Regions from separate parts of the Streptomyces sp. NPDC038200 genome, predicted to be linked through region 3. Evidence: predicted binding sites of a transcription regulator. Region 3 holds the regulator's gene; each other region holds the start of a gene.
The links. The regulator HrcA, encoded in region 3, represses chaperone genes, less so after heat shock. The targets are predictions, from matches to a motif close to TTNGCACTCNGNNNNNCNGAGTGCNAA.
Positions count from the first base shown of each region.

Region 1: the regulator HrcA is predicted to act here: its motif matches at 804-830, upstream of groL (chaperonin GroEL).
Region 2: the regulator HrcA is predicted to act here: its motif matches at 1,280-1,306, upstream of groES (co-chaperone GroES).

Region 1 is NZ_JBVJYH010000001.1:1,056,854-1,059,116, reverse strand. It holds gene ACZ7KF_RS04500 (cold-shock protein) at 427-630, shown strand; gene groL (chaperonin GroEL) at 991-2,263, shown strand, end outside.
Region 2 is NZ_JBVJYH010000013.1:175,406-177,668, forward strand. It holds gene groL (chaperonin GroEL) at 1-704, opposite strand, end outside; gene groES (co-chaperone GroES) at 825-1,133, opposite strand; gene ACZ7KF_RS25680 (polysaccharide deacetylase family protein) at 1,348-2,160, opposite strand; gene ACZ7KF_RS25685 (polysaccharide deacetylase family protein) at 2,157-2,263, opposite strand, start outside.
Region 3 is NZ_JBVJYH010000004.1:316,763-319,025, forward strand. It holds gene dnaJ (molecular chaperone DnaJ) at 1-815, opposite strand, end outside; gene hrcA (heat-inducible transcriptional repressor HrcA) at 816-1,832, opposite strand; gene ACZ7KF_RS11265 (MBL fold metallo-hydrolase) at 1,995-2,263, shown strand, end outside.

The sequences.
Region 1 (2,263 bases), on a different contig from region 3:
TACCTTCGGTAACATCGGTTACCGATTGTTCAACGGATTGCCCCCTCCGTGAGAGAAGCGGAGGGGGCAATTCTGTGTGATTGAGCGCGGTAGAGTTGGGGAACACGGTCGCGACCTTCGGGTCGCGGGCCCTGGATTCATGCCGCTCGCCCGACAAGAAGTAGCCAAAGTGTGCGGGTTCTCTGCGGCATTTGTGGCTTTTGTGGAGCCCGACTTGCCCTGAAGTCGGGCGAATTCTCACCAGATTCCGGACCGCTCGCGTCCAGAATTCTCGTCCGATTGACCTGTTGCAGACGGCAGTTGGACAGATACATTCAGCCGCGGTCGACGCGTTCCGGCGCACGCCCCCGACAAATGGGGGGTGAGGTCTGACCCGGGTCCGCGAAGTGTGGATCTGTGCAAGGGCCAGTAATAGGGGAGTTAGGCATGGCTCAGGGCACCGTCAAGTGGTTCAACGCGGAGAAGGGGTACGGCTTCATCGCGGTCGACGGTGGTGCGGACGTCTTCGTCCACTACAGCGCCATTCAGATGGACGGCTACCGCACCCTGGAAGAGGGCCAGCGGGTGGAGTTCGAGATCTCGCAGGGCCAGAAGGGCCCGCAGGCCGACATGGTTCGCCTCAGCGCCTGAACGTTTTCTGCACGAAGGGCCCGCACCTCGCACAGGGTGCGGGCCCTTCCCCGTGCCCGTGCCCGCGCTCCGCGGGTCGCGGACGGCCGGCGGCCGCCCCGCGCCCCCTCGGCCTCCCGTGCCCGCCGGCTGTCCGACGGCCGCCTCCGGACGGCCCCGCTTCGCGGGTGCGCCTTGCACTCGGCCATGCCGAGTGCTAATCATTGCGTTAGCACTCTGAAGGTGAGAGTGACAGATGGACCGGGTCGGTGAGGCCCGTTGGCCAAGTGGGGCAAGGAACCACGAGGCAAGCGAGCCGTCCGTCGCGGGCGCGGGCGCGGTCCGAAGGAATCACCCCCAGTCCTGGAGGGACCACTTCCCATGGCCAAGATCATCTCCTTCGACGAGGAGGCGCGGCGCGGCCTTGAGCGCGGTATGAACCAGCTCGCCGACGCCGTCAAGGTCACCCTCGGCCCCAAGGGCCGCAACGTCGTCCTTGAGAAGAAGTGGGGCGCCCCCACGATCACCAACGATGGTGTGTCCATCGCCAAGGAGATCGAGCTGGAGGACCCGTTCGAGAAGATCGGCGCCGAGCTGGTCAAGGAAGTCGCCAAGAAGACGGACGACGTCGCCGGTGACGGTACGACCACCGCGACCGTGCTCGCCCAGGCCCTGGTCAAGGAAGGCCTGCGCAACGTCGCCGCCGGCGCCAACCCGATGGCCCTGAAGCGCGGTATCGAGAAGGCCGTCGAGGCCGTCTCCGCCGCCCTGCTGGAGCAGGCGAAGGACGTCGAGACCAAGGAGCAGATCGCCTCCACCGCGTCCATCTCCGCCGCCGACACCCAGATCGGCGAGCTGATCGCCGAGGCCATGGACAAGGTCGGCAAGGAAGGCGTCATCACCGTCGAGGAGAGCAACACCTTCGGTCTGGAGCTCGAGCTCACCGAGGGTATGCGCTTCGACAAGGGCTACATCTCCGCCTACTTCGCCACCGACATGGAGCGCATGGAGGCGTCGCTCGAGGACCCCTACATCCTCATCGCCAACTCCAAGATCGGCTCCGTCAAGGACCTGCTCCCGCTGCTGGAGAAGGTCATGCAGTCGGGCAAGCCGCTGCTGATCATCGCCGAGGACGTCGAGGGCGAGGCCCTGTCGACCCTGGTCGTCAACAAGATCCGCGGCACCTTCAAGTCCGTCGCCGTCAAGGCCCCGGGCTTCGGTGACCGCCGCAAGGCCATGCTCGGCGACATCGCCATCCTCACGGGCGGCGAGGTCATCTCCGAGGAGGTCGGCCTCAAGCTGGAGAACGCGACCCTGGACCTCCTGGGCCGCGCCCGCAAGGTCGTCATCACCAAGGACGAGACCACCATCGTCGACGGTGCCGGCTCCTCGGAGCAGGTCGGCGGCCGGGTCAACCAGATCCGCGCCGAGATCGAGAACAGCGACTCGGACTACGACCGCGAGAAGCTGCAGGAGCGCCTGGCGAAGCTCGCCGGCGGTGTCGCGGTCATCAAGGCCGGTGCCGCCACCGAGGTGGAGCTGAAGGAGCGCAAGCACCGCATCGAGGACGCCGTCCGCAACGCGAAGGCCGCCGTCGAGGAGGGCATCGTCGCCGGTGGTGGCGTGGCCCTGCTGCAGGCGTCCCAGGTCTTCG
Region 2 (2,263 bases), on a different contig from region 3:
AGCAGCGGCAGCAGGTCCTGGATGGAGGAGACCTTGCCCTGGTTGATGAGGATGTACGGGTCCTCCAGGACGGCCTCCATGCGCTCCTGGTCCGTCACGAAGTACGGCGACAGGTAGCCCTTGTCGAAGGCCATGCCCTCGGTGAAGTCCAGCTCCAGACCGAAGGTGTTGGACTCCTCGACGGTGATGACACCGTCCTTGCCGACCTTGTCCATCGCCTCGGCGATCAGCTCGCCGACCTGCTGGTCCTGGGCGGACAGCGCGGCCACGGCGGCGATGTCGGACTTCTCGTCGATCGGGCGGGCCGAGGCGAGCAGGTCGTCGGAGACGGCCTTGACCGCGGCGTCGATGCCCTTCTTCAGGGCGGCCGGGGAGGCGCCGGCGGCGACGTTCCGCAGACCCTCGCGGACGAGCGCCTGGGCCAGGACCGTGGCGGTGGTGGTGCCGTCACCAGCGATGTCGTTGGTCTTGGTCGCCACCTCCTTCACCAGCTGGGCGCCGAGGTTCTCATACGGGTCCTCGATCTCGACCTCGCGGGCGATCGTGACACCGTCGTTGGTGATGGTGGGGGCGCCGAACTTCTTGTCGATGACGACGTTGCGGCCCCTGGGGCCGATCGTCACCTTCACCGTGTCGGCAAGCTTGTTGACGCCGCGCTCAAGGGCGCGACGGGCGTCCTCGTCGAACTTCAGGATCTTCGCCATGACAGCGGGAGCCCTCTCGGAAACTTGTGGGTAAAAAGACACTGCGCCCCGGGCGCCCGGCTACTTGTCGGTTGCGGGGGGCCAGGGGCGCAGCTCAAAGCAGAGAGTTGCTTGAGGTGATTACTTCTCGATGATCGCGAGCACGTCGCGAGCCGAGAGGACGAGGTACTCGTCGCCGTTGTACTTCACCTCGGTGCCGCCGTACTTGCTGTACAGGACGACGTCGCCGACCTTGACGTCGAGCGGCAGACGCTCGCCGTTCTCGAACCGGCCCGGGCCCACGGCGAGGACGGCGCCCTCCTGGGGCTTCTCCTTCGCGGTGTCCGGGATGACCAGGCCAGAGGCCGTGGTCTGCTCGGCGTCCAGCGGCTGGACCACGATGCGGTCCTCGAGCGGCTTGATGGCAACCTTGGAGCTGGCGGTCGTCACGATCCGACCTCCCCCTTCGGAGATCTCACGGGGTTAACTGTCTGAGGTGGCGACCAGGTCGATCCGTCGTCGCGGGTGCCGGACCTGCCCGTCGCTGTGTTGGCACTCTCCAGTGGGGAGTGCCAGAGCCGAGACTATGACCGCGATTAGCACTCGGTCAAGCGGAGTGCCAATGCCGACGGCGCGTCGCGCCGAACTGCCCCCCGAAAGCTCCCTACAGGTAGTCCTCCAGACGCCCGGCCGTCAGCCCCCCGCCCTGCGCCTCCCGCAGCACCCGCGCCATGCGTTCCCGCAGGGGCGGCCCGGCCGATTCCTCCGGGCCCACCACGACGATGTCGCCGGGGCGGAGGCGGTGGGGGCCGTGGGTGTAGGCGAGGCCGGTGGGGGTCAGGGCGGCGCGCCACAGGACGATCGCGGAGATGCCGCAGTCGGCCGCCGCGCGCAGGGTGGTGGCGTCGTAGGAGCCGTAGGGCGGGCGGAAGAGGCGGGGGCGGACGCCCAGCCGGGCGCGGAGGCGGTCCTGCTGGCCGCAGATCTCGGCGCGTTGCCCGGCGTAGGGCAGCCCGGCCGGGGCCCGGTGGTCGACGGTGTGGTTCCCGATGCCGGCGCCGAGCGCGCGCAGGCGGGCGAAGTGGCGGTAGCCGGGGGCGGCGACGCTGTCGGTGAGGAACAGGGCGACCGGCAGGCGGAGTTCGCGGACCATGTCGACGAAGCGGGGGTCGCGTTCGGCGCCGTCGTCGTAGGTGAGGAAGACCACGGGGTCGCGGGTGGCGACGTGGTCGACCACCGGGGGCAGGTCGTGGGCCCCCGGGTGCTCGGCGAGCGGCCGGGCGGGGTGCGCCGGGAAGCGGACGAGCGGGCGGGTCAGGCCCCAGTGCCGGTAGCCGCGGTCGGCGGCGGGGCGGGACGGGCGCACGCCCGCGGCGGCCTTCTTGCCGAGGCGTTCGATGGGGTCCACGGACTGGGCGCAGCCCGTGAGGAGCAGGGCCGAGGCGAGGACCGCGGCCGGGCCCCGGCCGCGCCTCACAGGTAGTCCTCCAGGCGGGCCACGGCGTAGCCCTCGCGCGTGACCTTGTTCAGGAAGCGGCGCATGTCGTCCACCATCGTGCCGTCCCAGTCGTCCCGGCCGC
Region 3 (2,263 bases):
ATGGTGACCGTGCAGTGCAGGTCGTCGCCGCGCCGCTGGAACATCGGGTGCGGCAGCTCGTGGATCTCGACGTACAGGTCGCCGGCCGGTCCGCCGCCGGGGCCGACCTCGCCCTCGCCCGCGAGCTGGATCCGGGTGCCGTTGTCCACACCGGCCGGGATCTTGACCGTGAGGGTGCGGCGGGAGCGGACGCGGCCGTCGCCGGCGCACTCGGGGCACGGGGTCGGCACGACCGTGCCGAAGCCCTGGCACTGGGGGCAGGGCCGGGAGGTCATGACCTGGCCCAGGAAGGACCGGGTGACCTGGGAGACCTCGCCCCGTCCGCGGCACATGTCACACGTCTGGGCGGACGTGCCCGGGGCCGCGCCCTCACCGTTGCAGGTGTTGCAGACGACCGCGGTGTCGACCTGGATGTCCTTGGTCGTCCCGAAGGCCGCCTCGTCCAGCTCGACCTCGATCCGGATCATCGCGTCCTGGCCGCGCCGGGTGCGCGAGCGCGGGCCGCGCTGCGACGCCGTGCCGAAGAACGCGTCCATGATGTCGGAGAAGTTGCCGAAGCCGCCCGCGCCGAAGCCGCCCGCGCCGGCCCCTCCCGACTGGGAGAGCGGGTCGCCGCCGAGGTCGTAGACCTGCTTCTTCTGCGGGTCCGACAACACCTCGTAAGCGGCGTTGATCTCCTTGAACCGCTCCTGGGTCTTCGGGTCGGGGTTGACGTCCGGGTGCAGCTCGCGCGCGAGCCGACGGAACGCCTTCTTGATCTCATCCTGCGACGCGTCGCGGCGCACGCCGAGAACGGCGTAGTAGTCCGTGGCCACTTACGACTCCGCCAGGATCTGTCCGACGTACCGTGCCACTGCGCGTACCGCTCCCATCGTTCCCGGGTAGTCCATGCGGGTCGGTCCGACCACGCCGAGCTTGGCGACTGCCTCGCCGCCCGAACCGTAGCCGACCGACACGACGGAGGTGGAGTTGAGTCCTTCATGGGCGTTCTCGTGGCCGATGCGCACGGTCACGCCCGGGTCCTTCGCCTCGCCCAGGAGCTTGAGGAGCACGACCTGCTCCTCGAGGGCCTCCAGGACGGGCCTGATCACAAGGGGGAAGTCGTGCCCGAAGCGGGTGAGATTGGCGGTACCGCCGATCATCAGCCGCTCCTCGTTCTCCTCGACGAGTGTCTCCAGCAGAGTGGAGAGCACCGTGGAGACCGTACCGCGGTCCTCCGCCTCGAAGGCGTCCGGCAGGTCCTCGACCAGCCTCGGCACATCGGTGAACCGGCGGCCCGCGACCCGGCTGTTCAGCCGTGCCCGCAGATCCGCCAGCGAGGCCTCCCCGAACGGCGCCGGGCAGTCGACCATCCGCTGCTCGACCCGGCCGGTGTCCGTGATCAGCACGAGCATCACGCGCGCGGGAGCGAGCGAGAGCAGCTCCACGTGCCGGACGGTGGACCGGATCAGGGACGGGTACTGCACGACCGCGACCTGCCGGGTCAGCTGCGCCAGCAGCCGCACCGTCCGCGCGACGACGTCGTCGAGGTCGACGGCGCCCTCCAGGAAGTTCTGGATCGCGCGGCGCTCGGGCGCGGTCATCGGCTTCACGCCCGCAAGCTTGTCCACGAACAGCCGGTAACCCTTGTCGGTGGGGATGCGCCCCGCACTCGTGTGCGGCTGCGCGATGTACCCCTCGTCCTCCAGGGCCGCCATGTCGTTGCGGACGGTCGCCGGGGAGACACCGAGGTTGTGCCGCTCGGTGAGCGCCTTGGAACCGACCGGTTCCTCGGTGCCCACATAGTCCTGGACGATGGCGCGCAGTACCTGAAGCCTGCGTTCACTCAGCATTCGCGCGCACCTCCAGCACGTCGTCCCCTCGTCCCTGCGGATCGTCCGCCTGGCACTCTTCGCATGTGAGTGCCAGCATTCCCCGGCCCAGTGTACGGCTGTCGGGTACACACTGGGCAAGGTCGGGCCGCCGTTCCGGCTCGTACCGCTAGCGTCGCCGGTATGACCGTGACTTGGGAAGAGCTGGGGTGGGAACGGCTGGCCGCCGGGGTGGGGCGGTGCCGGCTGCCCGGCTGGGACTGCACCGCGGGGCTGGTGCTGGGCGGGGGCACGGCGCTCATGGTGGACGCGGGGTCGAGTCTGGCCGAGGGGTCCCGGCTGCGGGCGCAGGCGGAGGAACTGGCCGGCGGCCGTGTGACCCATCTCGCGCTGACGCACCCCCATTTCGACCACGTCTTCGGGGCGCCGGCGTTCGCCGGCGTCCAGGTGTA